DNA from 4 places in the Streptomyces sp. H51 genome. Region 3 is predicted to be linked to each of the others. Evidence: riboswitches for the same ligand, from Rfam matches in the RefSeq annotation. Region 3 holds a riboswitch; each other region holds the start of a gene.

Region 1 (7,565 bases), on a different contig from region 3:
GCACTCCTGGCCGAGCGCGGAGCCGAGCGCTACGAGCTGCACACCAGGTACCTCAACCACCAGCTCCCGCGCATGCTGCACACCATCGGCTTCGACAAGGTCTACGAGCGCGGCGAGGGCGCGTACTTCTGGGACGCGGACGGCAACGACTACCTGGACATGCTCGCCGGGTTCGGGGTGATGGGCCTGGGCCGCCATCATCCGGTGGTCCGCAAGGCGCTGCACGACGTCCTCGACGCCTCGCTCGCCGACCTCACCCGCTTCGACTGCCAGCCGCTGCCCGGGCTGCTGGCCGAGAAGCTCCTCGCGCACAGCCCGCACCTGGACCGGGTGTTCTTCGGCAACAGCGGCACGGAGGCGGTCGAGGGCGCGCTGAAGTTCGCCCGCTACGCCACCGGCAGGCCCAGGGTGCTGTACTGCGAGCACGCCTTCCACGGGCTGACGACGGGCTCGCTGTCGGTCAACGGCGAGACCGGCTTCCGGGACGGCTTCGCCCCGCTGCTGCCCGACACCGCCGTCCCCCTCGGCGACCTCGACGCCCTGGCGCGGGAGCTGAGCAAGGGCGACGTCGCCGCCCTGATCGTGGAGCCGGTCCAGGGCAAGGGCGTGTACGAGGCCCCGCCCGGCTACCTGCGGGCCGCGCAGGAACTGCTGCGCCGGCACAAGGCGCTGCTCATCGCCGACGAGGTGCAGACCGGCCTCGGCCGGACCGGCGACTTCTACGCCTACCAGCACGAGGAGGGCGTCGAGCCGGACCTGGTGTGCGTGGCCAAGGCGCTGTCGGGCGGGTACGTGCCCGTCGGGGCGACGCTCGGCAAGGACTGGATCTTCAAGAAGGTCTACTCGTCGATGGACCGCGTCCTCGTCCACTCGGCGAGCTTCGGGGCCAACGCCCAGGCCATGGCGGCCGGGCTGGCCGTGCTGTCGGTCATGGAGAACGAGCAGATCGTCGCCAACGCCCGGATGACGGGCGACCGCCTGAGGTCCCGGCTCGCGGCGCTGACCGACAAGTACGAGCTGCTCGCCGACGTCCGCGGCCGCGGGCTGATGATCGGCATCGAGTTCGGCCGGCCCAGGTCGCTGAAGCTGCGCAGCCGGTGGGCCATGCTGCAGGCCGCCCGCAAGGGGCTGTTCGCGCAGATGGTCGTCGTTCCGCTGCTGCAGCGCCACCGCGTCCTCACCCAGGTCTCCGGCGACCACCTGGAGGTCATCAAGCTGATCCCGCCGCTGATCATCGGCGAGCCGGAGGTGGACCGGTTCGTGGCCGCCTTCACGGAGGTGATGGACGAGGCGCACAATGGAGGCGGGCTGATGTGGGACTTCGGCAAGACGTTGATCAAACAGGCCGTCGCCAACCGCTAGCCCGGCCGCCGGTCGAGCAGTCCCTGCCACCGGCCGAGCACTCTTTGCCTCTGAGGCAAGAAATTTGCCCCAGAGGTAAAGCTGCGGCTCAATGGGGGTATGAGCTCCCCGGAAGCCGAGTTCGAGCAGCCGGCGGGACCGGTGGCAGATCTGCCCGCCGTCGCGCCGCAGCTCCGCGCCCTGCGCCGCCGCGCCTCCCTCACCCTGGAGGCCGCGGCCCGCGCGGCCGGACTGTCCCCGGCCCACCTCTCCCGGCTGGAGACCGGGCAGCGGCAGCCCTCGCTGCCGGTCCTCCTCGGGCTCGCCCGCATCTACGGTACGACGGTCTCCGAGCTGCTCGGCGAGACGGTCGCCGACCGTAACGCCGTGGTGCGCGCCGTCGACATGGAACCCACCGCCGCGGGTGGCTGGACCTACTGGCAGGCCGGCGCCTCCGGCCGGGGCATGCAGGCCCTGCGGGTCCACGCGCCGTACGGCACCCAGGGCGACATCGTGCGCGTGCATCCCGGGGAGGAGTGGCTGTACGTCCTCACGGGGCGGCTGTGGCTGCGCCTCGGGGACGCCACACACCGGCTCGGTCCCGGCGACAGCGCGCACTTCGACTCGCTGACGCCGCACCGCATCGCGGCGCTGGACCCCGAAGGGGTCGAGCTGCTGTTCGTCCACACCCTGTTGCAGAGTCCCACGGCCGCGCTGTGCCTGGGCCCGACCATCGGAGACATGCCATGAGCAATTACGAGGAGAAGTTCCCGCGCTCCCTGTGGATCCGCCTCATCATCTACATCGCGGCGGGCCACCTCTTCGCGGGCTTCATCTACCTGCTGTTCTCGGTGGGCGCCAAGTAGCCCGCCGCGTCCTGGGCGGCAGCCCGCCGCGTCCTCGGCGGCGTCAGTCGAGCAGGCGCTCGCGCAGCCGCTCCCGGACCGCCGGAGTGACGCCGAGTCCCTGCGCCAGGTAGGGCTCGACGCCGCCCCACGTCTCCTCGATGGTCTCGAAGGCCGCCGCCAGGTACTCCTCGCGCGCCTCGAACAGCGGGCTGAGCAGCTCCATGACCTCGGGGGAGTAGGCCGAGGCCGAGCTGTCGCCGCGCTGCACCCGGTAGCGGCGGTGCTTGGCGTTCGACTCCAGGTAGTCGGCGAAGATCGCATCCCGCTCCACGCCCACGGCGAGCAGCGTCACGGCGACGGACAGGCCCGCGCGGTCCTTGCCCGCGGCGCAGTGCATCAGTGCGGGCACGCTGTCCTCGGCCAGCGCGCGCAGCACGCGCGTGTGCTCGCCGGTGCGCTCCTTGATGAGCAGGCGGTAGGAGCCGATCATGCGGCCGGCCGCCTTGCCGCCCCCGAGTATCTCGCGCAGCTGGTCGAGGTCTCCGTGCCGGACCATCTTCCAGAACTCGGCGCCGTCCGCCGGGTCGCTCAGCGGCAGGTTCACATTGCGCACGCCCGGCAGCTCGACGTCCGGGCCCTCCAGCTTCTGGTCCGCCGCGTTGCGGAAGTCGAAGACCGTGTGCAGCCCCAGCGAGGCGAGGAAGGCGGCGTCCTCCGCGGTGGCGTGCGCGAGGTGGCCGCTGCGGAACAGCACTCCGTGGCGCACCCGTCGTCCGTCCACCGTCGGCAGGCCTCCCACGTCGCGGAAGTTGCGGACTCCTGCCAGCTCGGGCTCGGTCGACGGAATCTGCTGCGTCACGGGGGCTCCTCCCAGCCGTCCCCGCCGGCGCTGCTCGTCGACGGGCACCTCCTTGACGATACGACACGCACACCCCCGCTCAGCAGGGGTGTGCGGACTGCCCCCTGGGAGTCCATGGCGATTCCGTGGCGAGTCGGTGGCGAGAGTGCACGAATGCCGCGAAACGATTCATGTGTCCCGAAGGTGTTTCCCTGCCGCATCGCCCTTGTCTGAGTCTTCTGTCCGAATTGGCGCTTTGGGTGGATTTCATTCCAACTCGCTCCGGAATGAGGAATGCTGGCGCGAGGTCGCGTGAGCATCGTCATATCGGTCACCGTGAGTCGCCCGTCATGTTCACGTAATGCGTGGTGCTTTTCAAGGAATTTGGCTGCTGGAGCCGGCTCGGAATCGACGGAGGGTGACCGCGGATTCCGGTAAGGGATCAAGGGAAACGTGCGCCTGGCGCGACCTCTTGCTTGTCCCTTCGTGTCGTGGTCGCTTACGTTCGCCACGCAATCCGGGCGGACGCCGAATCCTGCCGCCGCCCGGAATCCCGCACACTCACCCGTGCACGGCAGGAGCGGGGGACCCACAGGTAGAACCGCCTGTCCGGTCTCCGGAACAGGCTTGGGGTCAAGTCGCGCCCACAACGCGGCCGGACATCTCCAGTCCGCACCCGACAGCTCACCTCGCAGGCGCCGGAGAGGAATTCGTCATGCCCGCGAAGGGTAAGCACCGCCGCCCCAAGTCCCAGCGCTTCACCCGCTCCATCGCCGTCGCCGGAACCGGCGGCGCCGCCCTCGCCCTCCCCCTGCTGGGGGCCACCGGCGCCCACGCCGACACCGGGCAGCCGGTTTCGCAGAAGACCGTGCGGTCCCTTTCCGGCGCCGAGAAGACGGCGGCCGAGGGGAAGAAGGCCGCGAAGGGGAAGGCCGCGAACAGTGCGCGGGTGCGGACCTATTCGGTGCGCGAGGGCGACTGCCTCTCGAAGATCGCCGAGGAGCGGGGCGTCCGCGGCGGCTGGAAGAAGCTGTACGCGGACAACCGCCAGGCCGTCGGCGACGACCCGTCGCTGATCCACCCCGGCCTGAAGCTCGTCATCGGCAAGAAGGCCACGAGCGGCGCCACCAAGTCGTCGTCCTCCTCGTCGTCCTCGTCGTCCTCTTCGTCGTCTTCATCGCCTTCGTCCTCTTCGCCGTCTTCGTCGGCCTCTTCGTCGGCCTCTTCGTCTTCGTCCTCCTCTTCGGCTCCCGCGCCTTCCGCCGGCTCCCCGTCCTCCTCCTCCGACGCGTCCTCCGCGCAGCAGGCGACGGTCACCCAGGCCGCCGAGTCCACCGGCACCTCCAGCGGTTACACCCTCCCGGTAGCCGGGTCCGGCGTCGGCACCGGATACCGCGTCGCGGGCAGCATGTGGTCCAGCGGCTACCACACCGGCATCGACTTCGTCGTGCCGACCGGCACCTCGCTGAAGGCCGTGGGCGCCGGCACGGTCGTCTCCGCGGGCTGGGGCGGCGCCTACGGCAACCAGGTCGTCATCCAGCTGGCCGACGGCTACTACGCCCAGTACGCACACCTCTCGCAGCTCTCCGTCTCGGCCGGCCAGACCGTCACCGCCGGCCAGCAGATCGGCCTCTCCGGCGCGACCGGCAACGTGACCGGCCCGCACCTGCACTTCGAGATCCGCACCACGCCGAACTACGGCTCCGACGTGGACCCGGTCGGCTACCTCCGCTCCAAGGGCGTCGCCGTCGGCTGACGGCTCCCCGACCGCCCGGCACGCCGCCGAGGGCCGGACCCCGATCCCCGGGTCCGGCCCTCGGCCGTCGCCGGGCGCGAGGACGGCTTATTCCGGGTTTGGCGAACAATTTAGGCGTGGCTTATCTCACCGTTCGTCAAGCCCTCCCTACGGTCGCGTAGGTCACATTGAACGGTGAATCATGACCTGCTGTGGCAGACGATTCGAAGAGTGACAGCAGATCAGTGATCGGGTCGTACGTCGCGGTGGGGGACAGCTTCACCGAGGGCGTCGGCGACCCGGGTCCCGGCGGGGCGTTCGTCGGCTGGGCGGACCGGTTCGCGGTGCTCCTCGCCGACCGGCGGCCCGAGGGCGACTTCACGTACACGAACCTCGCCGTGCGCGGCAGGCTGCTCGACCAGATCGTGGCCGAGCAGGTCCCGCAGGCCGTCGAACTCGCCCCGGACCTGGTGTCCTTCTGCGCGGGTGGCAACGACATCCTCCGGCCCGGCACCGACCCCGACGAGGTCGCCGAACGCTTCGAGCGGGCGGTCGCACGGCTCACCGAGGCCGTCGGCACCGTCATGGTGACGACGGGCTTCGACACCCGTGGCGTGCCGGTGCTCAAGCGCCTGCGCGGCAAGATCGCCACCTACAACGGCCATGTGCGGGCCATCGCCGACCGCTACGGCTGTCCCGTGCTGGACCTGTGGTCCCTGAAGTCCATCCAGGACCGCCGGGCCTGGGACCACGACCGGCTCCACCTCTCACCCGAGGGGCACACGCGGGTGGCGCTGCGGGCCGGGCAGGTCCTCGGCGTGGAGGTGCCGGCCGACCCCGAGCAGGCCTGGCCGCCGCTCCCGCCGCGCGGCACCCTCGAGATCCGGCGGGACGACGTGCAGTGGGCGCGCGAGTACCTGGTGCCCTGGATCGGCCGGCGCCTGCGGGGTGAGTCGTCCGGCGACCACGTCCAGGCGAAGGGGATGCTGTCCCCGTACGACATCAAACTGCGGATCGAGTCGGTCGCCTGACCCGGCGCTCCGGCGCGTCCCGGGCACGCGCCGCCGACCGGCGACTCCGTACGCAGTACCCCGTCACTCGGTACCCCGTATTCCGTACGGCCGGCCGGGAACAGCCGGTCGGCGGGCGGTGTTCTGCCCGTACATGACGACGAGCGACGCCACCGCGACGGGTGTGCTGCACTACACCGCCTTCTCCGACGACCCCGCCGGGGGCAACCCGGCCGGGGTCGTCCTCGACGCGAGCGGTCTCGGCGACGCCGCCATGCTCGCCGTCGCCGCCGAGGTCGGCTACTCGGAGACCGCGTTCCTGACCCCCGGTCCACAGCGGCCCGGCACCGACCCCGGACGGGTCTTCACCGTGCGGTACTTCAGCCCCAGGGCGGAGGTGCCGTTCTGCGGGCACGCCACGGTCGCGGCCGCCGTCGCCCTCGCCGAGCGGACCGGGCCCGGCGAGCTGCTGTTCGTGACGCAGGCCGGCGACGTCCCGGTGTCGGTGGCGGCCGGGCCGTCCGGCGCCCTGCGCGCGACCCTGACCAGCGTCGAGCCGTACGTCGCCGACGCGGCCGCCGACGACGTCGCCGAGGCCCTGGCCGCCCTGGACTGGCCCGCCGCCGACCTGGACCCGGCGCTGCCGCCGCGCATCGCCTTCGCGGGCGCCCGGCACCTGGTGCTGGCGGCGGCCGGCCGCGCCCGACTGGCCGCCCTGGACTACGACTTCGAGCGCCTCACCGCCCTGATGAACCGTCTGGACCTGACCACTCTGCAACTGGTCTGGCGGGAGCGCGAGGACGTCTTCCACGTCCGCGACCCGTTCCCCGTCGGCGGTGTGGTGGAGGACCCCGCCACCGGTGCGGCCGCCGCCGCGCTGGGCGCCTACCTGCGCACCCTCGGCGCGGTCGCCCCCGAGGCCCGCCTCACCCTCCATCAGGGCCATGACCTGGGGCGGCCGTCCACGCTCACGGTCGACCTGCGGGACGGGGACCCGCGCGTCCGGGTGAGCGGGACGGCGGTGCCCATGCCGGGGGCGCGGTCCTGAAGACGGCATCGCCGGCGGCGGCCGGTCCGTACCGGCCGCCGCATCTTTGGTCTTTCCTTGGAAAGCCCCCGCCGGGCCCGGTGAACCGGGCGTCGTCGGCGGGGCCGACCATAATGGAAGGCCTCCGATCCGACCTGGAGGTCCCGTGTCCGGTTCCCGTCATCTGCGCTCCGGGCTCCGCGCGCTGCGGCCCGCGGCCTTCGGCGCGGACCCGAGCGGTGAGCGCCTCGCGCGCATCCGCAGATCACCGCACTTCAAGGACGGCGTCTTCCAGAACCCCGGGGGTGTCGCGCGCACCCGGCCCTCGGGTTCGACGCTCGACTTCGCGAAGGTCTTCTTCGACCGGGACGAACGGCCCCGCCGCGCTCCCCGGGGCACCGTCCCGGTGCACCCCACCACCCTCGCCGACACCGCCGCGCCGCCCGCCACCGGACTCAGGGTGACCTGGATGGGCCACTCCGGCGTGCTCGCCGAGATCGACGGCCGGCGGGTGCTGTTCGACCCGGTGTGGGGTGCGCGCTGCTCCCCGTTCTCCTTCGTCGGTCCCCGGCGGCTGCACCCGGTGCCGTTGCCGCTGGCCGCCCTCGGGCCGGTCGACGTCGTCGTCGTCTCGCACGACCACTACGACCACCTGGACATGCCCACGATCAAGGCGCTGGCGGACACGGACACCGTGTTCGCCGTGCCGCTCGGCGTCGGCGCCCACCTGGAGCACTGGGGCGTCTCCGCGACCCGGCTGCGCGAG
Region 2 (7,565 bases), on a different contig from region 3:
CATCATAACGTCATGTACGTCCTGTACATTTTTTGCAGAGACAGCTCCGGGGGGAAGCTCCGGGGACAGCTCTGTCGCGAGGAGGGGTATGCCATGACCCGACCGTCCGCCCGCCACGTCCTGCCCGAGTTCACCGAACGGACCTCGTCCGGGCCCGGGTCGACGGATCCGTACGCGAAGCTGCTGGAGGAGCGGATCCTCTTCCTCGGCACGCCCCTCGACGACACCGCGGCGAACGATCTGACGAGCCGGTTCATGTACCTCGAGCACAAGGACCCCGGCCAGGACATCGCGCTGTACATCAACTCGCCGGGCGGCTCGTTCAGCGCCATGACGGTGCTCTACGACACGATGCGGTACCTCTCCTGCGACGTGCGGACGACGTGCCTGGGGCAGGCCGCCGCCACGGCCGCGGTGCTGCTGGCCGCCGGGACTCCGGGCAAGCGCTCCGCACTGCCGGGCGCGCGGGTGGTGATCCGCCGGCCCGCGCTCGCCGAGCCGGTGCGGGGCCAGGCGAGTGATCTGGCGGTGCGGGCGGAGGAACTGACGCGCAATCGCCGTCTCGTGGAGGAGATGCCGGCCCGGGCCACCGGACACAGCCGGGAGAAGATCGGCGCCGACATCGAGCGGGACCGGGTCTTCGACGCCCGACAGGCGGTGGACTACGGCCTGGTGGACCGGATCGTCCCCGGCCGCCGGGCCTCCTTCGTCCCGCCCGCCGGGAGGTGAGCGGCCGGTGATCCCTCCCGAACTCCCGCCGCTGCCCGCGCTGACCCGCGCCGAGGGCGAGCTGATCGACCGTTACCTCGACGTGGTCGACCTGCTCGGCCGCATCAATCCGGCCCACCACGGCGACACCTACCGCGGGCTGCGGGCCGCGCAGGCACTGGTGGCCCGGGCGGCCGAACTGCGTGACGCCCTCGCCCTGATGCACCAACGGGGCGAGACCGAACTGCACGCCCCCACCCTGGCGCGGGCCCTGCGGGTGCTGGACGGCGAGCGGCGCACCGCCCGGGTCACCGTGCCTCCGCAGCCCGGCACTTGAGGCATCCGCCGGGCCCGGGCGGCGGTCGCCCGGCGCGGTGTCCGGACCGGCGCCGAAACGGACCAAACGGCGTACCGCCTTCCGGACTAGACACACCTCCTCTTTTTTGACCGGTCGAGTTGCGCAACCGGCCCGACCGGAAGGCGGAATGAGGCATTTCTTCGCTGGTCCGGGCCGCTTCGCAGGTGATGACGCGCGTCCGAACACAGGGCTGCCCACCCGAACGGGTGAGTGGTGAGTAACAACACAAATCCCCGTTTCCGTTGGGCTTTTCGGACATCCGTGAGCCAAGATCCGTGTCTGACGACAAGCCCCCGCCGCCGCGGCGGGGCGATCCGGGCGGACGCCGAGTCCTGCCGCCGCCCGGATGACCGGTCGACAGGAGTGGATCGGCAGGAGTGGAGGACCCGAGCACGACGGGTCGCCGGAACGGTCACGCCATGACCGGGCCGAGCAGCCCTTGGGGTGAAGCCGCGCGAGCGGCCGGGCAACTTCGCCAGCCCGAATCCGACAGGTCATCCTTCACAGGCGGCTGACGAAGGGTTGCGCATGACTGCGCTCAATCGTGTCCCGTCGCTGATCGTCCGGGCCGGCACGGCCTCGGCCCTCACCATCGCCGCGGTGGGCGGCTCGGTCGTGGTCCCGGGCTTCAGCTCCGACGCGGCCGCCGCGACGCCCGCGACGAAAGCACTTCAGATCGCGGCTTCCAAGAAGGGTTCGCCCTACCGGTGGGGCGCCACCGGTCCGCACCGGTTCGACTGCTCCGGGCTCACGCTGTACTCGTTCAAGAAGGCGGGCAAGAGCCTGCCGCGTACCGCGGCCCAGCAGTACAACAAGACCCGCCACATCTCCGCCAAGAGCCGCAAGGCCGGAGACCTCGTGTTCTTCCATTCGGGTTCGTACGTCTACCACGTCGGCATCTATGCCGGAAAGGGGAAGATCTGGCACGCCCCGAAGACCGGGGACGTGGTGAGACTGCAGAAGATCTGGACGAAGAGCGTCTGGTACGGCCGGGTCAGCTGATCCTTGCGTGCGGTGGCGGCGCCCTGACACGCCGCCACCCCACGAGGCGTGACACGGCCCTGGGCGGTTACCCGTTCAACCATGGCCGACCACGTCCCCTGCACCGCACGCAACGAGACCCCGCTGGAACGCGCCGACCGCAATTTCGGCGAACTGCTCCAGGAACTGCGCGTCACCCAGACCGGGGTGCAGATCCTCTTCGCCTTCCTGCTGACCCTGGCCTTCACCCCGCGCTTCCCGTCCCTCGACCCGGTGCAGCGGGCCACCTACGTCACCACACTGCTGCTCGCGGTCCTCGCCGCCGCCCTGTTCACCGCGCCGGCCGCGCTGCACCGCTCGCTGTTCCAGCGGGGCGCCAAACCGCGCGTCGTCCAGGTGTCCTCACGGCTCGCCACCACCGGCATGGGTGTGCTGGTGCTGGCGTTCACCGGGTCGGTGCTGCTCGTGGTGGACGTGACGACGGGCCGGGCGGGCGGGGTGGCCGCGGGCGCGGCGACCCTGTGCGTGTGCCTCGGCCTGTGGTGGCTGCTGCCCCGCCTGGTGCGGCGGGCGGGCCTGTCCGCCGAGCAGCAGGCCGCGCCCGTCGTCAGGCAGCCGGGACCGCCGCGCGACGCGGCCGTCCACCGCGAGCCGCCGGTACGGCGCCGCTGAGCCCCTCTGCCGAGGCCGGTGACGCCGCCGAGCCCCTCGCCCGAGGCCGGTACGGCGCCGCCCCACGCCCGAGGCGAACACGGCGCCGCTGTCCTCCTCGCACAGGCACCGTTACGACTCCTGCTGGCCGGCCGCCGGCACCGGCCGCGCCGGCACCTTCCACGGCAGTTCGATGGAGACGGTCTTGCCGCCCTCCCGGGTGGGGCGCACGCACAGCCTGCCGCCGCACTCGGCGGTCAGCCAGCGGATGATCACCAGGCCGCGGCCGTTGTCCTGCTGGACGGCGGCGGGCAGCCGCTTCGGGAACCGGGGGTGGCTGTCGGTGACACCGATGCGCAGTTGTTCGTCGCGGTCGAGTTCGAGTCCGACGGTGAAGGTGGGCGACTGCCCGAGGGTGTGCTGGACGGCGTTGGTGGCGAGCTCGGAGACGATCAGCCGGACGGTGTCGGCCACCTCCGTGTGCGGCGCCAGGCCCCACTCCACGAGGGTGTCGATCGCGTAGGTGCGGGCCGCGCAGACCGAGGCGGGATCGCTCGGCAGGGTGACGGATGCTTCCAGATGGTCTGCCATGGCGACGTCGTCCCTTTCCCACGGGACCGCTGGTCCGACACGGAGCGGATGGTTCGAGTACGGTCCCGGACTGGTGCTTGGCCGTCAGACTGCCATCACCGCACCGGCCACGGCTGGCGATCCACCGAGATATGCATATATCTGTCGCTCAAAGCGGTGAACTCTGCCACGAGAGACCGTATCGGGGCGCCTCATGAGGAGTAAGGAGGGACCCATGCAGCACGGTCCCGCGGTGCGCCGCAGGAAGCTGGGCGCCGAACTGCGCGCGCTGCGCGCCGAGGCGAGGCTCACCAGCGGTGAGGCGGCGCGGCTGGTGGGCTGGCACCAGTCGAAGATCAGTCGTATCGAGACGGGCACCAGCGGGGTGAAACCGGCCGATGTGCGGTTGCTCCTGGACGCCTACGGGGTGTCCGATCCGCGGCTGCGCGATCTGATGCTGGTGCTGGCGGGCTCGGACGAGAACACCGGCCGGCACCACTGGTGGCACGCCTATCGCGGCATCCTGCCGCCGGACTACAGCGACTTCATCAGCCTGGAGTCCCAGGCCGACGCGATGCGCACCCTGGAGACGTCGGTGGTGCCGGGGCTGCTGCAGACGCCCGAGTACGCGCGGGCGGTGACCCGGGCCGCGACCCGCGGGCTGGACGACGCGGGGCTCGACGCGCTGGTCGAGGTGCGCCTGGCCCGGCAGAAGGTGCTGCGGGCCGACCCGCCCCTGGAGTTCAGCGCGGTGCTGGACGAGGCGGTGCTGCGCCGGGAGATCGGCGGGCCCGAGGTCATGGCGCGGCAGCTCGAACGGCTGGTCGAGGCGGCGCGCCTGCCGCAAGTGCGGCTGCAGATCCTGCCGTTCGGCGCCGGAGCGCACGTCGGCGTCACCGGATCTTTCGTTATTTTCTCATTTTCGAGCACTCCTGATCTGGATGTGGTCGTTCTCGACCACCTGACGAGTAGCCTCCACTTGGAACGGAAAGAAGACCTCCAGGCCTATGCGGAGGCCTTCAACTCCCTTCAGATCCAAGCCCTTTCGCCCGAGGACACATTGGATTACCTCGCCGGCACAGTCGTCGGCGGGTAAGGAGGCACCATGTCAGCACTGCCTCGGAACGTCCCCTTCAGCACCGTTCCGCACGGCGTGCGGTGGCTGCGCAGCAGCTACAGCACCGGCGCGAACAACTGCGTGGAGACGGCGGCGCCGCGGTCCGGCCCGTGGGCCGGTCTGCTCGCCGTCCGAGATTCCAAGGAACCGGCCGGGCCCGCGCTGCTCTTCTCGCCGGGGAGCTGGGCAGGCTTCACGGCCGCGTTGAAGCGCTGATCAGATCCGCCTCGTGCGGAGCCCGGCCGTGTCACGCCGACTCATGGTCGAGTCCCGCCGATCACGCGCACCGCGTGTTCGATCTGCGCCTCGGAGAGGTCCGCGCGGGCGGTCAGCCTGAGCCGGGAGACGCCGTCGGGCACGGAAGGAGGACGGAAACAGCCCACGGCCAGCCCTGCCGCCCGGCAGTCGGCCGCCCACCGCACGGCCCCCTCCGGGGACGGCGCGCGCACGGAGACGACCGCGGCGTCCGGCCGTACCGCCTGCAGGCCTTCGGCCGTCAGACGCGCGTGCAGGTCGGCCGCCACCGCGCGGGCCCGCGCCGCCCGCTGCGGCTCGCGGCCGAGCAGCCGCACGGCCGCCAGGGCGGCGCCCGCGGACGCGGGGGCCAGCCCCGTGTCGAAGATGAAGGTCCGGGCCGCGTTCACCAGGTGGTCGATCACCCGGGCGGGACCCAGGACGGCGCCGCCCTGGCTGCCGAGCGACTTGGACAGCGTGACCGTGACCACGACGTCGTCGGCGCCCGCGAGCCCCACCGCGTGCGGCGCCCCGCGGCCGCCGTCGCCGAGGACGCCCAGCCCGTGGGCGTCGTCGACGACCAGCCCGGCGCCGTGCTCCCGGCAGGCCGCCGCGAGCCCGGCCAGCGGCGCCGCGTCCCCGTCGACCGAGAAGACCGTGTCGGACACGACGACGGCCGCGCCCCGGTGCGTGCCCAGCGCCTTGCGCACCGCCTCCGGATCGGCGTGCCCGACGACCTGGGTGGTGCCCCGGGCCAGCCGGCAGCCGTCGATCAGCGACGCGTGGTTGCCCGCGTCGGAGACGATCAGCGAGCCGTGCGGCGCGAGCGCGGTGACGGCGGCGAGGTTGGCCGCGTAGCCGGAGGAGAAGACGAGCGCCGCCTCGAAGCCGCAGAAGGCGGCCAGCTCGCGCTCCAGCTCGGCGTGCAGTTCGGTGGTGCCGGTGACCAGCCGGGACCCGGTCGCGCCACCGCCCCAGACCCGCGCGGCCCGCGCCGCGCCCTCGGCGACCTCGGGGTGACGGGCCAGGCCCAGGTAGTCGTTGCTCGCCAGGTCGAGCAGCGGCGAATCGGCCGGACGGGGGCGCAGGGTCCGCACGAGTCCGGCACGCCGGCGCAGTTCCGCCTGCTCGTCGATCCAGCCGAACGCCATGGCTCCTCCGGGGCATTTGTAGGCAGTGGACAGACCCTAGCCGGACGTGCCCCGGCCCATGATGTGGCGATACCCACACATCGAAGTGTCTCCGTTGTTCAAACTCTCCTTGGCCCCGGGCGGCCTCGTAGGACAGGATCGGCTCTCATGGACCTGCTGAACACGCTGGTGGACAAGGGGCTTCGGCGCGAACTGCCGACCCGCGAGGAAGCTCTGGCCGTCCTCGCCGCTTCCGACGACGACCTGCTCGATGTGGTGGCCGCGGCCGGCAAGGTGCGCCGGCACTGGTTCGGCCGACGGGTCAAACTCAACTACCTGGTCAACCTCAAGTCCGGACTGTGTCCGGAGGACTGTTCCTACTGCTCCCAGCGGCTCGGCTCCAAGGCCGACATCCTGAAGTACACCTGGCTCAAACCCGACGAGGCCTCCCAGGCCGCCGCGGCCGGTCTGGCGGGCGGCGCCAAGCGGGTCTGCCTGGTGGCGAGCGGGCGCGGGCCGACCGACCGCGACGTGGACCGTGTCTCGGACACCATCAAGGCGATCAAGGAGCAGAACGAGGACGTCGAGGTGTGCGCGTGCCTCGGCCTGCTCTCCGACGGCCAGGCGGAGCGGCTGCGGGAGGCCGGCGCGGACGCCTACAACCACAACCTCAACACGTCCGAGGGGACGTACGGGGAGATCACGACCACGCACACCTACGCCGACCGCGTGGACACCGTGCACAAGGCGCACGCGGCCGGCCTGTCGGCCTGCTCGGGCCTGATCGCGGGCATGGGCGAGACCGACGAGGACCTGGTGGACGTGGTCTTCTCGCTGCGCGAGCTGGACCCGGACTCGGTGCCGGTCAACTTCCTCATCCCGTTCGAGGGCACCCCGCTGGCCAAGGAGTGGAACCTCACCCCGCAGCGCTGCCTGCGCATCCTGGCGATGGTCCGGTTCGTGTGCCCGGACGTCGAGGTCCGCATCGCGGGCGGCCGCGAGGTGCACCTGCGCACGATGCAGCCCCTCGCCCTGCACCTGGCCAACTCGATCTTCCTCGGGGACTACCTGACCAGCGAGGGCCAGGCGGGCAAGGCCGACCTGGAGATGATCGCCGACGCCGGGTTCGAGGTGGAGGGCAGCGAGCAGGTGACCCTGCCGGAGCACCGGGCGGCGGCGGCCGGCGGAGGGTGCGGGTCGCACGAAGGCGCGGGATGCGGGTCGCACGAGGGCGCCGAGGGCGCCGGGTGCGGGTCGCACGAGGGCGGAGGTGTCTGCGGTACGGCCGCGACGGCCGCCCCGGCCGCGCCGACGGCCGCCGAACCGCGCACCGACCTGGTCGCGGTACGCCGTCGCGGCGCCGGAACGGACCTCGCGCCCAATGCCTGACCTGCCCGTCGCCGAACTGCTGGAACTCGACCGGCGCCACGTGTGGCATCCGTACGGTCCGATGCCCGGCCGCGCCGAACCGCTCGTCGTCGGGTCGGCGGACGGGGTGCGGCTGCGCATGGCCGACGGCTCGGGCGAGCTGGTCGACGGCATGTCGTCCTGGTGGTCGGCGATCCACGGCTACAACCACCCGGTGCTGAACGAGGCCGCCCGCGAGCAGCTCGGCCGGATGAGCCACGTGATGTTCGGCGGGCTCACCCACGAGCCCGCCGTACGCCTGGCGAAGCTGCTCGTCGACATCTCGCCGGACGGCCTGGAGCACGTCTTCCTCGCCGACTCCGGCTCGGTGTCGGTGGAGGTGGCGGTCAAGATGTGCCTGCAGTACTGGCGCTCGCTGGGCCGCCCCGGCAAGCGGCGGCTGCTGACC
Region 3 (7,565 bases):
GCCCGTTCGATGTCGGCCCGCATCGCCGCGATCTGCTCCGCGGAGGGCGGGTCGGTCACGGCCCCGTCGCGCACCAGGTGCCGCTCGGTCATCCGCACGCAGCCCACGTCGACCGACCGGGCCGCCCGCACGTGGTCGTCGCCGACGACGAACTCGGTCGAGCCGCCGCCGATGTCCACGACCAGGTACGGCCTGTCCAGGCGGTCGCTGCCCGCCAGCTCCTTGGTGGCCCCGGTGAAGGAGAACTCCGCCTCCTGGTCCCCGGTGATGACCTCCGGCTCCACTCCCAGGATGTCCAGCACCCCGCGCACGAACTCGTCCCGGTTCTCGGCGTCCCGGGAGGCGGAGGTGGCCACGAAACGCAGGCGCTCGGCGCCGTGCTCCTTGACGATCTCCGCGTACTCGCGGCACGCGGCGAAGGTCCGCTCCAGCGCCTCGGGGGCGAGCCGGCCGGTACGGTCGACGCCCTGCCCGAGCCGCACGATCGTCATGCGCCGGTCCAGCTCGACCAGTTCGCCGGTCTCCGGGTCCGCGTCGGCGACCAGGAGCCGGATGGAGTTCGTACCGCAGTCGACGGCGGCGACCCGGGTCATCGCTCCTCCCCCTCCGCGACCGTCACGCACGCCCCCTTGCGCCACCACTCCGGCAGCATCGCGAGGGCCTCGTCGCCGAGCGGGTTGACCCCGGGACCGGCGGCCAGCGAGTGGGCGACCAGGACGTGCAGGCACTTCACCCGGTCCGGCATGCCGCCCGCGCTCGGGAAGCCGGTCAGCTCCTCGATCCGGTCGCGGCGCCGGATGTAGTCCTCGTGCGCGGCGCGGTAGGCGGCGGCCAGCTCCGGGTCGGTGCGCAGCCGCTCGGTCATCTCCTTCATCACGCCCTCGGCCTCCAGCGTGCCGATGGCGGAGTTCGCCTTCGGGCACGTCAGGTAGTACAGCGTCGGGAAGGGCGTGCCGTCGGGCAGCCGCGGCGCGGTCTCCACGACGTCCGGCTGCCCGCACGGGCACCGGTGCGCGATCGCGCGCAGTCCGCGCGGCGGCCGCCCGAGCTGCTGCTTGAAGGCCTCGACGTCCGCGTCGGTGGGCTCGGTGCGCGGGGTGGTCGGCGGGGGCGTTTCCATGCCTGTGCGAAAGTCTCTCTCGAGTGTCGGTCGGGTCAGTGGGCGGCGGCGTCGGACCTGTCGACGCCGTACCAGACGTTGGAGTACCAGGAGCGGTCGGCCGCCGTCCGGCCGGTGCGGGACTGCCGGGCCGCGTCCGGGTCGATCACGACGTAGCCCGTCTCGCCCGGCATCACGTAGTGCAGCCGCTGCCGGATCTGCTGCTCGGCGTACGCGTCGTCCTGCCAGCGTGCCTTGAGGTCGCGCAGTTGCCCGACCCGTTCCCGGGCCTGCTGCTTCTGCCGCTCCAGGTCGGCGATCTCGGCGCGCTGGGAGACGTACTGCCGTATCGGGTAGGCGAGCGCGACGACCAGGGTGCACACGACGAGGGCGAGCAGCGCCGCCCGGCTGGTCAGCCGGGAGCGGCGGGCCTGGCGTCTGGTCTGCGAGCGGTAGACCCGGGCCGCCGTCTGCTCGCCGAGCAGCTTGATCCTGGTCGTGGTGGAGAACCGGTCGCGGTCCCTGCCGGCCATGTCCCCGCCTCCCCTTCACACGCGCGTACGTCCCCGCACACGGTACGGGACCGCGTACGGGGACGTACGTACGACCGGCTCGTGAGCGGCCGTGCCGGGGTCAGCCCTTGGAGACCTGGGTGCCCTTGAAGCGCGGGAAGGCGCTGCGGCCGGCGTAGACCGCGGCGTCGTCGAGGATCTCCTCGATGCGCAGCAGCTGGTTGTACTTGGCGACGCGCTCGGAGCGGGCCGGGGCGCCGGTCTTGATCTGACCGCAGTTGGTGGCGACGGCCAGGTCGGCGATGGTGACGTCCTCGGTCTCGCCGGAGCGGTGGGACATCATGCACTTGAAGCCGTTGCGCTGGGCGAGCTCCACCGCGTCCAGGGTCTCGGTCAGCGAGCCGATCTGGTTGACCTTGACCAGCAGGGCGTTGGCGGTGCCCTCCTCGATGCCGCGGGCCAGCCGCTCGGGGTTGGTGACGAACAGGTCGTCGCCGACCAGCTGCACCTTGTCGCCGAGCTTGTCGGTGATGACCTTCCAGCCGGCCCAGTCGTCCTCGAACAGCGGGTCCTCGATGGAGACGAGCGGGTAGGCCGCGACGAGCTCCTCGTAGTACTCCGTCATCTCGGCGGCGGAGCGCTCCTTGCCCTCGAAGAGGTACTTGCCGTCCTTGTAGAACTCGGAGGCGGCGACGTCGAGGGCGAGGGCGATCTGCTCGCCGGGGGTGTAGCCGGCCTCCTTGATCGCCTCCAGGATGAGGTCGAGGGCCTCGCGGTTGGAGCCGAGGTTCGGGGCGAAGCCGCCCTCGTCGCCCAGGCCGGTGGCCAGGCCCTTGGACTTCAGGACCTTCTTGAGGGTGTGGTACACCTCGGTGCCCCAGCGCAGGGCCTCGGAGAAGGACTCCGCGCCGATCGGGGCGATCATGAACTCCTGGATGTCCACGTTGGAGTCGGCGTGCGAGCCGCCGTTCAGGATGTTCATCATCGGCACCGGGAGCAGGTGCGCGTTGGGGCCGCCCAGGTAGCGGAAGAGCGGGAGGTCGCTGGCCTCGGAGGCGGCGTGGGCCACGGCGAGCGAGACGCCGAGGATGGCGTTGGCGCCGAGCGAGCCCTTGTTGTCGGTGGCGTCCAGGTCGAACATCGCCTGGTCGATCAGGCGCTGCTCGGTGGCGTCGTAGCCGACCAGCTCCGGGCCGATCTGCTCGATGACGGCGAGGACGGCCTTCTCGACACCCTTGCCCTGGTAACGGTTCGGGTCGCCGTCACGGAGCTCGATGGCCTCGAAGGCGCCGGTGGAGGCGCCGGAGGGGACGGCGGCACGACCCGTGCTGCCGTCGTCGAGGCCGACCTCGACCTCGACCGTGGGATTGCCTCGGGAGTCCAGGATTTCCCGGGCTACGACGACGTCGATGGACGGCACGAGCATCTCCTTCGTGGATGTGACGCTGGTAGTGCGGGGCACTTGGGCCTGACGGCCCGTCTTGCAGCCTTGCGACTAGAGCCTAACCGTCCCGGGACCGTCGGCAGCCGACCGACCGTCCCGTGGACAAGGTCAGACGGTACCTATTGTTCACCCCCGGAACAAAGCGCGGTGAACAGCGCGTGCACACCGGGCGTCGAGGGCAGAGAAAAACCCCGCCCCGGTGCGTACGGGGGAACACGCACCGGGGCGGGGAGCCCATGGGACCGGGGGGACGGCCCCACGGCGGTCCACTGTGCAGGACGCGGCCGAGGGGGCCCGTGATCCGGCTACCGGACGGCTGTCACTTCAGGTGCAGCTGCTGGCCCGGGTAGATGAGGTCGGCGTCCTCGACGATGTCCTTGTTCAGCCGGAACACCTTCTTCCAGCCGCCCTTGACGTCGTGCTCCGCGGCGATCGAGGAGAGCGTGTCGCCCTTGACGACCTTGTACTCGCCGTCGCCCTTCTCGACCTTCTTGCCGGTCGGGGTGGTGACGGTCTTCTGCGACGTCACCGCCGGGCGCTCGGTGGAGCGGGAGGCGCCCTGCTGCTCGGTGGAGCGGGAGGCGGTGCCGCCGCTCGACGAGGAGGACGAGGAGGACGAGGACGACGAGGACGGCGACGAGGAGGGCGCCCCGGCCGCGCCGTCGTAGGAGGCGCCGGACAGGCCCGTGCCGCAGACCGGCCAGGCGCCCTTGCCCTGGCCGGCGAGGACCTTCTCGGCGACGGCGATCTGCTGCGCCTTGCCGGCCTGGTCGGCCGTGGAGGCGTACTGCGTGCCGCCGTACGCGGCCCAGGTGGAGGCGGAGAACTGCAGACCGCCGTAGTAGCCGTTGCCGGTGTTGATGGACCAGTTGCCGCCGGACTCGCACTGGGCGACGGCGTCCCACTCGGAGGCGGTGGCGGCGGAGGCGTTGCCGGCCGCCAGCAGCGGGGCGGCGACGGCGGCGCCGGTGACACCGGCGACGGCGACGGCGCGGGTGGAGCGCTGGAGAACGGTCGGACGACGGTGCTTGCCCTTGCCGGAGAACAGCATGGTTGATCCCCTCACCGACGCCTGCGAGGTGAGCTGTCGGGTTCGGGCCGGTTGAGTTGCCCGGCCGCGCACCTCGCGGTGCGCGGCTCCACCCCTAGCCGTTCCCACCCCTCAAGGGCCGGGCCCGGCGCCTACCTTGGTTCCCCCGCTCCTGCCTACGGCGCTTGACGCGACGACTGTTCCCGGACGGCCGCTGGCAGGATTCGGCGTTGCGGCAGCCGGGGCCCGCGTTGGCGAGCGGTCATGACCGTAGACACGGAATCCACCGGATTTCAAAGACGATCAGGGCCTCTGAGACTCATCCCACACTTTCGCCAAACCGGACATTCCACAGCGAAAGCGGACGTCAACTCCCGCTAGTTTTCGCCCGTTTCCGCCCCGACTCGCAGGGTCTGACCGGGGACGATGTGGCCCGGGTCGGCGCCGATCGCCTTCTTGTTCAGGGTGTAGAGCTCGCGCCACCCGCCGTCGACGTCGAGCGTGTCCGCGACGGAGGCGAGGGTGTCGCCGGTGTGGACCGTGTAGACGTCGCCGTCGTCGGCGTCGCCGCCGTCGGCGTCGTCGGCGCGAGCGGCATGACGGCCCGAGGACGCTTCCGTGGAGCGGCCGTTCGCCGCTTCTTCGGCACTGCCGCCGCGGTGGCGGCCGGTGCCGGTGTCGCCGTCGGCGGCGAGGGAGCCGGTGTCGACGAGGTTCCAGGAGCCCACCATCCGCTCCGAGTTGTCCGTGTCGTCGCTTTCGACCGTTTCGTCGGGTGAGCCGTCGGACGTCCGCGACACGGACGGAGATGCGGACGGCGAAGCGGACTTGTCGGACTTGGCGGGCTTGTCCGTGGCCCTGGAGGAGCCCTTCGGCGCCCGGGGGGACACGGAGGCGCGGGACAGGGCGTCCGACGGCGAGGACACGCCGGAACCACCGCCGGACGCGTCACCCGACGCGCCGGACGAGCCGTTGGACAGGCCGGTGGAGTCGGTGGTGCCGGTGGAGTCGGACGAGTTGTCACCGATCCCGGTGTCGATGTCGGCCGCGCCCTTGTCCTTGTCGAGCCCGGAGGTCAGCCCGCAGGTGGCGAAGGCGCCGACGCCCTGGTCGGCGAGCATCTTCTCGGCGACGGCTATCTGCTGGTTGCGGCTGGCCAGGTCGGCGCTCGGCGCGTAGTCGAGGCCTCCGTACTTCTCCCAGTCCTCCTGGGACAGCCGCAGGCCGCCGGAGAAGCCATTGCCGCTGTTCTCGCTCCACGAGCCGCCGGTCTCGCACTCCGCCACCTTGTCCCACGTCGAACCGTCGGCGGCGTTCGCCGCGGAGGCGCCCAGGAGCGGGATGGCGATGGCGGAGCCGGTCACTCCGGCCGCGACGAGGAGAGCCGGAGCCTGGCGGGGGCGACGGTGACGACCGTTCCCGGAGAGCATGCGGAGACCTTTCGCGAGACAGCGGTGACCCACGCGGCAATCGGTGCGCGAAGCAGCCGCGTTGATGGGTGAAGGTATAGGCAGAGGATCACTTGTCACAAGTTAATGCCGCACAGATCACGTGAAGATCACAGAGTTGAGCGTGTGTCATGTTCTCGGGCCGCGGACCCGTTCGCCCAGGACACGGGAACGCTCGTCCGAGACGTGGCGAACGTCCGTCCAAGGCGCGGCGAACGTCCGTCCAAGGCGCGGCGAAGGCTCACCCGAGCGGGGTGAAGTCGACCGGCAGGGTGCGCAGTCCGCGCATGATGAGACCGCCGCGCCACCTCAACTCGGCCGGTTCCGCCGCGAGCCGGAGGTCCGGCAGCCGGGTCAGCAGCGTGGACAGCGCGGTCTGGCCCTCCAGGCGGGCGAGGGGGGCGCCGAGGCAGTAGTGGATGCCGTGGCCGTACCCCAGGTGCTGGTTGTCGCGGCGCGCGAGGTCGAGGGTGTCCGGCTCGGCGAACCGCTCCGGGTCCCGGTCCGCCGCGGCGAGGACGACCAGCACGGGGTCGCCGGCGGCGATGTCCTGCCCGCCGATGCTCAGCGGCCGGGTCGCGAACCGCCAGGTGGCGATCTCCACCGGGCCGTCGTAGCGCAGGAGTTCCTCGACGCCGGTCTCCAGCAGGCCGCGCTCGCCCGAGGCGAGGGAGTGCTGGAGGCGGGATCGCTGGGCGGGGTGGGTCAGCAGTGCGTAGGTCCCGTTGCCGATGAGGTTGACGGTCGTCTCGAAACCGGCGAACAGCAGGATGAAGGCCATGGCGGCCGCTTCGTTCTCCGTCAGGTGCTCGCCGTGGTCGGAGGCGCGGATCAGGGCGGAGATGAGGTCCTCGCCGGGGGCGGGCTCGGCGGGCAGCGCGGCCCGCTTGCGGTGGATGAGGTCGGCGAGGTAGCCGCGCATCTTCTTCACCGACCGGGCGACCCCGCCGCGCGGGCCTCCCCCGTGACGGATCATCATCCCCGCCCAGTCCCGGAAGTCGTCCTGGTCCTCGCGGGGGACGCCGAGCAGGTCGCAGATCGCGTAGATGGGGAGCGGGAAGGCGAACTCGTGGATGAGGTCGGCGTGGCCGCGGCCGGCGAACCGCCCGATGAGGGTGTCGGTGAGCTCCTGCACCCGGGGGGCGAACTCGGCCACGCGGCGCGGGGTGAAGGCCTTGCTGACCAGCCGGCGCAGCCGGGTGTGGTCCGGCGGGTCGATGTTGAGCAGGTGCGTCATCAGCTCGGCCTTGCGCTCCCCGGGGATGCCGGTCTTGCCCCGGGCGTGCGCGGGCTCGTCGTGATGCGCCGGGTTCTTGCTCAGCCGCTGGTCGGCGAGGGCCTGCCGGGCGTCCTCGTACCGGGTGACCAGCCATGCCTCCACCCCGCTGGGCAGCCTCGTGCGGCGCACGGGCGCGTGCTCGCGCAGCCAGGCGTAGGCCGGGTAGGGGTCGGTGGCGAACTCCCAGCTGAAGAGTTCGGGGGCGGCGGAGTCGGCGGTGGGCTGGTCGGTCACTCCTCGACGGTATCCGCCGCCCACCCGACCCCGTGCCCTCGCCCCGTCGGGCGACACCGGCAGGCGCCGGGGGTGAGGGGGGCGGGGCGGGGTCGGCACGAGCGCGGGGGCGGGGCGGGCGCGCGGGAGTGCAGCCGCGGGTCGGCACGGACGCGGGCCGGAGCGGACACGCGGGAGTGCAGCCGCGGGTCGGCACGGACGCGGGCCGGAGCGGACACGCGGGAGTGCAGCCGCGGGTCGGCACGGACGCGGGCCGGAGCGGACACGCGGGAGTGCAGCCGCGGGTCGGCACGGACGCGGGGCGGAGCGGACACGCGGGAGTGCAGCCGCGGGTCGGCACGGACGCGGGGCGGAGCGGACACGCGGGAGTGCAGCCGCGGGTCGGCACGGACGCGGGGCGGAGCGGTGCGGGCGCGGGACGGGGCGAGCCCGGGGCCGGGCGGTGCGGGCGCGGGGCGGGTGCGCGTCCCCATCGGCCCGTCACCCACGGCCGCCGGACGAATCCCGTCGCCGCAGGCG
Region 4 (7,565 bases), on a different contig from region 3:
CGGCCAGTCCGAACGACAGCACCGCTCCGGCCGCCGGGTCGATGACGGCCCGGACGATCGTGTCGACCCCGCGCGGCGCCATCGCCTGCACCACCGGCCGCAGTTCCTCCGGCTCGCCGAACAGCCCGGACAGTTCGGCGTACGCGCGCCGCAGTTGCTCCTCGTCCGCCAGGTCCAGGCGCACCCCGCCGAGGTCGGCGCGGTGCCGCAGGTGCGGGGCGGTGGCCTTCAGGGCCACCGGGTAGCCGAGGCCTTCCGCCGCCCGCACGGCGTCGTCCGGGGTGAAGGCGGGGACGGCGCGGCGCACGGCGATGCCGTAGCACTCGAGCAGTTCGGCCGTCTCCTCGGTCCCGAGGGTGAGCCCCTGACCGCGGCTGAGCATGCGGTCGATGATCCTGGCGGCGCCCTTCTCGTCGACGCCGTCGAAGTCGGGGACCTTGCCGGGCTGCGCGGCCTCGCGCCGCCACTGCGCGTACTTCACGGCCTCGCTCAGGGCCCGCACGGCACGCTCGGCGGCGGGGTAGGCGGGGATGAGGCGGGCGGCGGTGTCGGGGACGGCGGTATCGGGGGCGGTGTCGGGGGCGGCGGTGTCGGGGGCGGTCTGCTGGGCGGACGCCGGGGCGGGCAGCGGCTGCGAGGGGCGCGGGCGGCGGGCGGCGGGCGCCTCGGGGGACGTGCGCGGCGCGGTGCTCGCGGCCGCGGACAGGGCCTCGGCGAGTCCGCCGAGCTCCACGTGCACGACGAGCACCGGCTTGCCGGGGACCTGCCGCGCCGCGGAGCTGAGCGCCAGCGCCAGCTCGGCGTCGGCGTCGGCGGCCGACGCCTCGCCGATGGCGGGTATCGCGGTGACGACGACCGCGTCGCACGCGTCGTCCCCCAGCACCTTCAGCAGCGCCGCGTGGAAGTCCGCCGCCGAGGCCTGGGTGGTCAGGTCCAGCGGGCGCAGCGGGCGCAGCCCCTCGGAGAGGCAGGCGTCGTAGGTCAGCAGACCGAGCGACTCGGAGTTGCCGAGGATGGCCACCCGGGGACCGGCGGGCAGCGGCTGCCGGGCGAGCAGCAGGCCCGCGTCGACCAGCTCGGTGATCGTGTCGACCCGGATCACGCCCGCCTGCCGCAGCAGCGCGGACACCGTCGCGTGCGGCAGGCGCGTGGCGCGGACGGCGTGCCCCTGCGGCGCGCTGCCCGCGCCCTGCACGACGACCAGCGGCTTCACGGCCGCGGTGCGCCGGGCCAGGCGCGTGAACTTGCGCGGGTTGCCGATGGACTCCAGGTACATCAGGGCGACATCGGTGTCGGGGTCGTCGTACCAGTACTGGAGCACGTCGTTGCCGGAGACGTCCGCGCGGTTGCCGGACGAGACGAAGGTCGACACGCCGGTCACGCCGGTGACGCCGCCGCCGCGTCGTTGCAGCCGGGACAGCAGGGCGATGCCGATGGCGCCGGACTGGGCGAACAGGCCGATCCGGCCCGGGCGGGGCATCTCGGGGGCGAGCGAGGCGTTGAGCCGTACGTCCGGGGAGGTGTTGATGATCCCGAAGGCGTTCGGGCCGATGATCCGCATGCCGTACGCGCGCGCCTGGCGGACGAGTTCGCGCTGGCGCTCGCGCCCCTCCGGACCGCTCTCGGCGTACCCGGCGGAGACCACGACCAGCCCCTGCACGCCGTGCTCGCCGCACTCGGCGACGACGTCGGGGACGTGCTCGGCGGGCACGGCGACGACCGCCAGGTCGACCGGCCCCTCGATCTCCCGCACCGAGCGGTGGGCGGGGATCCCGTCGAACTCCTTCTGGTCCGCGGCGAAGGCCCTGTTCACGGCGTGCAGCGCGCCCGTGTACCCGGCGTCCCGGATGTTGTCGAGGATGCCGCGTCCGACGCCTCCCGGGGTGCGGCCGACACCGACGACGGCGACCGCGCCGGGCACCAGCAGCCGCCGCACCGACCGCGCCTCGGCGCGCTGCTCACGGGCGCGCTGCACGGCCAGGGAGCGGTCGGTGGGCTCGATGTCGAACTCCAGGTGCACGACGCCGTCCTCGAAGCTGCGCTGCTGCGTGTACCCGGCGTCCGTGAACACCTTGATCATCTTGGTGTTGGCGGGCAGCACCTCGGCGACGAACCGGCGGATGCCGCGCTCGCGGGCGACGGCGGCGACGTGCTCGAGCAGGGCGGAGGCGACGCCGCGCCCGTGGTGGGCGTCCTGGACCAGGAAGGCGACCTCGGCCTCGTCCGCGGGGGAGGTGGCGGGCGCGCCGTCGGCGCCGATGCGGTCGTAGCGTACGGTGGCGATGAACTCGCCGCCGACAGTGGCCGCGAGTCCCACCCGGTCCACAAAGTCGTGGTGCGTGAAGCGGTGGACGTCCTTGGCGGACAGTCGCGGGTAGGGCGCGAAGAAGCGGTAGTACTTCGACTCGTCCGACACGTGCTCGTAGAAGCTGACCAGGCGATCCGCGTCGTCCGCGGTGATGGGGCGGATGCGCGCGGTGCCGCCGTCGCGCAGCACGACGTCGGCCTCCCAGTGGTCGGGGTATTCGTGCCGGTCCGGCGAGGTCTGCATGGGCCCCAGAGTACGGCTCGCTTCCGACGACGGCGCGAGGCACTCTGTGGTGAACCGCCGAGGAGGACGGTCGGGCCGAGGCCGCGGTCCGAAGGTCACTCCGGGAAGGGTCGGACGCCCCCTCCTGGCACGCTCCCCGGTGTGGGAAACTGGTCTAGACAACCCTGAGAATCGAAGGGCAGCATCACATGGCTGAGCGCCGCGTCAACATCGGCTGGGCAGAGGGCCTCCACGCCCGCCCCGCCTCCATCTTCGTCCGAGCCGCCGCGGCCACCGGCGTCCCGGTCACGATCGCCAAGGCCGACGGCGACCCCGTCAACGCGGCGTCCATGCTGGCCGTCCTGAGTCTGGGCGCCGAGGGCGGCCAGGAGGTCGTCCTCGCCTCCGACGCCGACGGGGCCGACGTCGCCCTCGACCGGCTGGCGAAGCTGGTCTCCGAGGGCCTCGAGGAACTCCCCGAGACCGTCTGACCCCCGCCAGGACCACACGGAGCCGCGTCACCCCGCAGGGGGCGGCGCGGCTTCGTCGTGGGGCGGGGGCCGATTCGCCGTAGCGCGGGGCGGGAGCGGCTTCGTCGTGGGACGGGGCGGGTACGGGCGGCGCCGCCGTGGCACAGGACGGGCCGGGGCGGTTCCACCATCCCCCGCCGGTGTGCGGCTGTGCCGCCCTCTCCCCCGAGCCGGGTGCGTGCGACTCGCCGGCTCGCGGACCGAGCGCGGGCGGTCCCGGGCAGTCCCGGGCGTGGTGCGAGCGTGGTGCGGGCCGGATCCGGGCGGCTTCGCCGCGGAACGGGCGGGTGCCCCTGGCGTGGGGCGGGCGCGCGTGAAGTCGGCGGGTCCGTGGAATTGTCGTTCACGGGCCGGAGGCCGGACGCAATGGCGGGTGATCGGATGGCGGCTGATCGGATGGCGGTATTCGTCACGCGGACATGCGGAAGGCGCGCGGGCGGGAATTCACGGCGCGCACGGAAAAGGGCAGCAGAAATAGAGCCCGGCTGAATATCTGCTCTTTGTATACGGCGCGCATGTTAATACCGCAGGCCAGACATGTTTACGGGATGTTGCGAGTTCCTCACACGGTCGGCGCGGTCCGCCCCGCCGCCGAAGCGCAGCCGGTGCGCGGTGGTGGAGCGCTCGGTGTGCAGCGCCGTGACCGCCCGCGCGCGCTCACCGTCGCCGCGTGCCACCGCGTCGACGATCGCCCCGTGCTCCGCCCAGGACTCCATCGGGTCGGCCGGCGCGTCCACGGCGTACATCCAGGAGATCTTCTGGCGCAGCTGGGTCAGCATCGAGGTCAGCGCGGGGCTGCGGGAGGCCTGGGCGAGCGTCTCGTGGAACCAGCCGCCCAGCGAGCGCAGGTCGTCGCTGTTGCCCCTCCTGGCGCGCTCCTGACCCAGCCTGACCAGGCCGCGCAGCACCTTCAGGTGGGCCTCGGTGCGCCGCTGGGCGGCCCGCGCGGCGCCCAGCGGCTCCAGCAGCACGCGCATCTCCAGCAGGTCGGCGGCCTCCTGCTCGGTCGGCTCGGCGACGCACGCGCCCGCGTGCCGCCGGGTCACCACGAAGCCCTCCGCCTCCAGCGTGCGCAGGGCCTCGCGGACGGGGACGCGGGAGACGCCGTAGCGGCGGGCGAGGACTTCCTCGGTGAGCCGGCCGCCGCGCTCGTGGACACCCGCGACGATGTCGTCCCGAATGGCCGTGCACACCGAGTGCGCGGGAATGCGCATGACCGACCTCCGCATTAATCCCCGTGAAACGTCGACGATTGACGTGTGTTCAGTGACTCTAATGCAATGGGCCGGAATTTCCGACGGCGGGCCGGAATCCAGGGATATTTTTTGGTCAACGGGCCGGACGGCCGGGGAGACGGAACGCCGAAAGCCCCGGCCGGTGGGCCGGGGCTCGGGTCGGAGCGGAGTTGCGGCGGACCGGTGATCCGTCCTCAGAGGTTCACGCCGTGCCTGCGCAGGTAGGCGAGCGGGTCGACGTCCGAGCCGTACTCGGGGGTGGTGCGGACCTCGAAGTGCAGGTGGGGTCCGGTCACGTTGCCGGTGGCGCCGGACAGGCCGATCCGCTGTCCCGGGGCCACCGTCTGGCCCACCGAGACGGCGATGGACGACAGGTGGCCGTACTGGGTGTACATGCCGTCGGCCATCCTGATCACGACCTGGTTGCCGTACGCCCCGCCCCAGCCGGCCTCGACGACCGTGCCGGCTCCGGCGGCGTGCACCGCCGTGCCGCTCGCGGCGTGGAAGTCGATTCCCGTGTGGCTGCCGGAGGACCACACGGAGCCGCCGGTGCGGTAGCCGGTGGAGACGTACGAGTGCGCGATCGGCGACGTGAACGCGTTGAGGCGCTCGCGCTCGGCCTCGCGGGCGGCGCGCGCCTTGGCCTCGCGCTCCTGCGCGGCCAGCGCGGCGGCCTTCTCGCGCGCGGCCCGCTCGGCGGCCTTCTCGATCGCGGCGTCCTCGGCGGCCTGCTGCTGGGCCTCCGCCTGGGCGTCGATCTTCTCGGCGACCGCGTCGCCGAGGCTGACGACGGGGAGCAGGCCGGTCCGCTCGACCGTGTTGTCGGCGGCGAGCGCCGGGGCGGCCAGAGCGCCGACGACACCGGTGGTCGCGAGGGTCGCCATGCCCGCCGCGCGCGCGGTGGTGCTCCTGAGACGGCTGGGGCGGCGGTGCTTGCCGGTGGCGCAGGTGAACGCCATGTGTGTGGCTGGTCCTTTCCTTCCCTCTCGCCTGCCGGGTTAGCTGACGGGTTCGGAGCAGGAAGGTCTCCTACGGGCCCCCTCGCCGCGGCGCGGGCGTCCGATTCACCCCAGGGACGTGGGTCCCCGGCTCCCCTGGCTCGCGCCGTACGGGGACTCGGCGATGGCTGTCCGGTGCCGCGGGTGCGGCGCACTGCCTGACGAACAGCCCGGAAGACGCTAAACGGGCCGCCTCTCCATCCCCAAACGGAAGACCGCTTTTGTAGCGCATGCCACAGGGCAGACGGGCAGCCTCCGCCTCAATTCGGGCACAAGAGCGCCCCGGTGACCCGTCGGTCACCGGGGCCCCCGCCCGCGGGTGCGGCTACTCGGCGGGCACGACGGTCACTTCGCCGATGCCGAGGGCCTCGACGGGCTCCTTGATCCGGGACGCGTCACCGACGAGGACGGTCACCAGGCGGTCCACCGGGAACGCGCTCACGGCCGCCGCCGTGGCCTCCACGGTGCCGGTCTCGGCGAGCCGCCGGTACAGCGTCGCCTGGAAGTCGTCCGGCAGGTGCTGCTCGACCTGGTCGGCCAGCGTGCTCGCCACGGCGGCCGCGGTCTCGTACTTCAGCGGCGCGACGCCGACGAGGTTCTGCACGGCGACGTCACGCTCCGCGTCGGTCAGGCCCTCCGCCGCCAGGGTGCGCAGCACCGTCCACAGGTCGTGCAGCGCGGGGCCGGTGTTCGGGGTGTCCACGGAGCCGCTGATGGCGAGCATCGCGGCGCCCGAACCGTCCGGCGCGGACCGCAGCACCTGGGCGAAGGCGCGCACGCCGTAGGTGTAGCCCTTCTCCTCCCGCAGCACGCGGTCCAGGCGGGAGGTGAGGGTGCCGCCCAGGCAGTAGGTGCCGAGCACCTGCGCGGGCCACACACGGTCGTGCCGGTCGGGTCCGACCCGGCCGATGAGCAGCTGGGTCTGGACGGCGCCGGGACGGTCGACGATGACGACGCGGCCGGTGTCGTCGGCGATCACCGGCGGCACCGGGCGCGGCTCGGCCGCCGGGCCGGTCCAGGAGCCGAGGGTGTCGCCGAGCAGGGCGTCGAGGTCGATGCCGGTGAGGTCGCCGACGACCACGGCGGTGGCGGTCACGGGGCGGACGTGCTTCTCGTAGAAGGCGCGTACGGCCGCGGAGTCGATGTCGGAGACGGTGTCCTCGGTGCCCTGGCGCGGGCGCGACATCCGCGAGTCCGCCGCGAAGAGTTCCTTCGACAGTTCCTTGGCGGCGCGCCGGGCGGGGCTGGCCAGCTCGTGCGGGATCTCGTCGAGGCGGTTGCGCACCAGCCGCTCGACCTCGCTGTCGGCGAAGGCGGGCGCCCGCAGGGCGTCGGCCACCAGACCGAGCGCCTTGGCCAGGCGGGAGACCGGCACCTCCAGGCTCAGGCGGACGCCGGGGTGGTCGGCGTGCGCGTCGAGGGTGGCGCCGCAGCGCTCCAGCTCGGCGGCGAACTCCTCGGCGGAGTGCTTGTCGGTGCCCTCGGAGAAGGCGCGGGCCATGATCGTGGCGACGCCGTCGAAGCCGGCCGGCTCGGCGTCCAGGGGGGCGTCCAGGAGCACCTCCACGGCGACGACCTGCTGGCCGGGGCGGTGGCAGTGCAGCACCGTCAGCCCGTTGTCGAGCGTGCCGCGCTCGGGGGCCGGGAACGCCCAGGGCCTGGCCTCGCCCGCGCGGGGCCGGGGGTGGAACTCCATCGTGGCGAGCTCGGTCACTTGGCCGCCTCCTCGTTGACGTCGGTGCCTTCCACGGTGGCCTCGGCCTCCGGGTCCTCGGGCGGGTCCGCGGCCTCCGCGACCTCGGCGGCGACGGGCTCGTAGACGAGCACCGCGCGGTTGTCGGGGCGCAGGCGCGCCCTGGCGGCGTCCCGCACCTCCTCGGCCGTCACGTCGAGCACGCGCCGCACGGCGGTCAGGGCGAGCTGCGGGTCGCCGAAGAGGACGGCGTACCGGCACAGTTCGTCGGCGCGGCCGGCGACCGTGCCGAGCCGGTCCAGCCACTCGCGCTCCAACTGGGCCTGGGCGCGCTCCATCTCCTCGGCCGTAGGGCCCTCCTCGGCGAACCGGGCGAGCTCCTCGTCGATGGCGGCCTCGATGACCGGCACCTCGACGTCGCCGGAGGTCTTCACGTCGAGCCAGCCCAGGGAGGGCGCCCCGGCGAGCCGCAGCAGGCCGAAGCCGGCCGCGACGGCCGTACGGTCGCGCCGGACGAGGCGGTTGTACAGGCGGGAGGACTCGCCGCCGCCGAGGACGGTGAGCGCCAGGTCGGCGGCG

Evidence for each region. Region 3 has a riboswitch for cyclic di-AMP ahead of VKA29_RS00980 (transglycosylase family protein). Riboswitches for the same ligand answer to the same signal wherever they lie in the genome.
Region 1: linked by a shared signal. The riboswitch ahead of VKA29_RS13635 (LysM peptidoglycan-binding domain-containing M23 family metallopeptidase) and the one ahead of VKA29_RS00980 (transglycosylase family protein) in region 3 are both predicted to bind cyclic di-AMP.
Region 2: linked by a shared signal. The riboswitch ahead of VKA29_RS09775 (C40 family peptidase) and the one ahead of VKA29_RS00980 (transglycosylase family protein) in region 3 are both predicted to bind cyclic di-AMP.
Region 4: linked by a shared signal. The riboswitch ahead of VKA29_RS10910 (M23 family metallopeptidase) and the one ahead of VKA29_RS00980 (transglycosylase family protein) in region 3 are both predicted to bind cyclic di-AMP.

Annotation. Positions count from the first base shown of each region.
Region 1 covers NZ_JAYMHD010000048.1:2,252-9,816, forward strand. Annotated here, with positions in the region: gene VKA29_RS13615 (aspartate aminotransferase family protein) at 1-1,362, shown strand, start outside; gene VKA29_RS13620 (helix-turn-helix domain-containing protein) at 1,462-2,091, shown strand; gene VKA29_RS13625 (DUF6126 family protein) at 2,088-2,207, shown strand; gene VKA29_RS13630 (tyrosine-protein phosphatase) at 2,251-3,048, opposite strand; cyclic di-AMP (ydaO/yuaA leader) riboswitch at 3,560-3,738, shown strand; gene VKA29_RS13635 (LysM peptidoglycan-binding domain-containing M23 family metallopeptidase) at 3,743-4,783, shown strand; gene VKA29_RS13640 (SGNH/GDSL hydrolase family protein) at 5,008-5,793, shown strand; gene VKA29_RS13645 (PhzF family phenazine biosynthesis isomerase) at 5,927-6,820, shown strand; gene VKA29_RS13650 (MBL fold metallo-hydrolase) at 6,966-7,565, shown strand, end outside.
Region 2 covers NZ_JAYMHD010000034.1:91,386-98,950, reverse strand. Annotated here, with positions in the region: gene VKA29_RS09785 (ATP-dependent Clp protease proteolytic subunit) at 94-729, shown strand; gene VKA29_RS09780 (hypothetical protein) at 737-1,045, shown strand; cyclic di-AMP (ydaO/yuaA leader) riboswitch at 1,380-1,591, shown strand; gene VKA29_RS09775 (C40 family peptidase) at 1,595-2,068, shown strand; gene VKA29_RS09770 (DUF6328 family protein) at 2,150-2,719, shown strand; gene VKA29_RS09765 (ATP-binding protein) at 2,831-3,289, opposite strand; gene VKA29_RS09760 (helix-turn-helix transcriptional regulator) at 3,504-4,364, shown strand; gene VKA29_RS09755 (DUF397 domain-containing protein) at 4,374-4,601, shown strand; gene VKA29_RS09750 (8-amino-7-oxononanoate synthase) at 4,643-5,770, opposite strand; gene bioB (biotin synthase BioB) at 5,918-7,138, shown strand; gene VKA29_RS09740 (adenosylmethionine--8-amino-7-oxononanoate transaminase) at 7,131-7,565, shown strand, end outside.
Region 3 covers NZ_JAYMHD010000011.1:91,735-99,299, forward strand. Annotated here, with positions in the region: gene VKA29_RS00960 (Ppx/GppA phosphatase family protein) at 1-593, opposite strand, end outside; gene VKA29_RS00965 (DUF501 domain-containing protein) at 590-1,120, opposite strand; gene VKA29_RS00970 (FtsB family cell division protein) at 1,156-1,632, opposite strand; gene eno (phosphopyruvate hydratase) at 1,733-3,037, opposite strand; gene VKA29_RS00980 (transglycosylase family protein) at 3,375-4,106, opposite strand; cyclic di-AMP (ydaO/yuaA leader) riboswitch at 4,110-4,279, opposite strand; gene VKA29_RS00985 (transglycosylase family protein) at 4,463-5,515, opposite strand; gene VKA29_RS00990 (cytochrome P450) at 5,775-7,046, opposite strand.
Region 4 covers NZ_JAYMHD010000038.1:78,839-86,403, reverse strand. Annotated here, with positions in the region: gene VKA29_RS10925 (GNAT family N-acetyltransferase) at 1-2,551, opposite strand, end outside; gene VKA29_RS10920 (HPr family phosphocarrier protein) at 2,740-3,021, shown strand; gene VKA29_RS10915 (GntR family transcriptional regulator) at 3,579-4,274, opposite strand; gene VKA29_RS10910 (M23 family metallopeptidase) at 4,490-5,254, opposite strand; cyclic di-AMP (ydaO/yuaA leader) riboswitch at 5,268-5,427, opposite strand; gene VKA29_RS10905 (pitrilysin family protein) at 5,619-7,007, opposite strand; gene VKA29_RS10900 (M16 family metallopeptidase) at 7,004-7,565, opposite strand, start outside.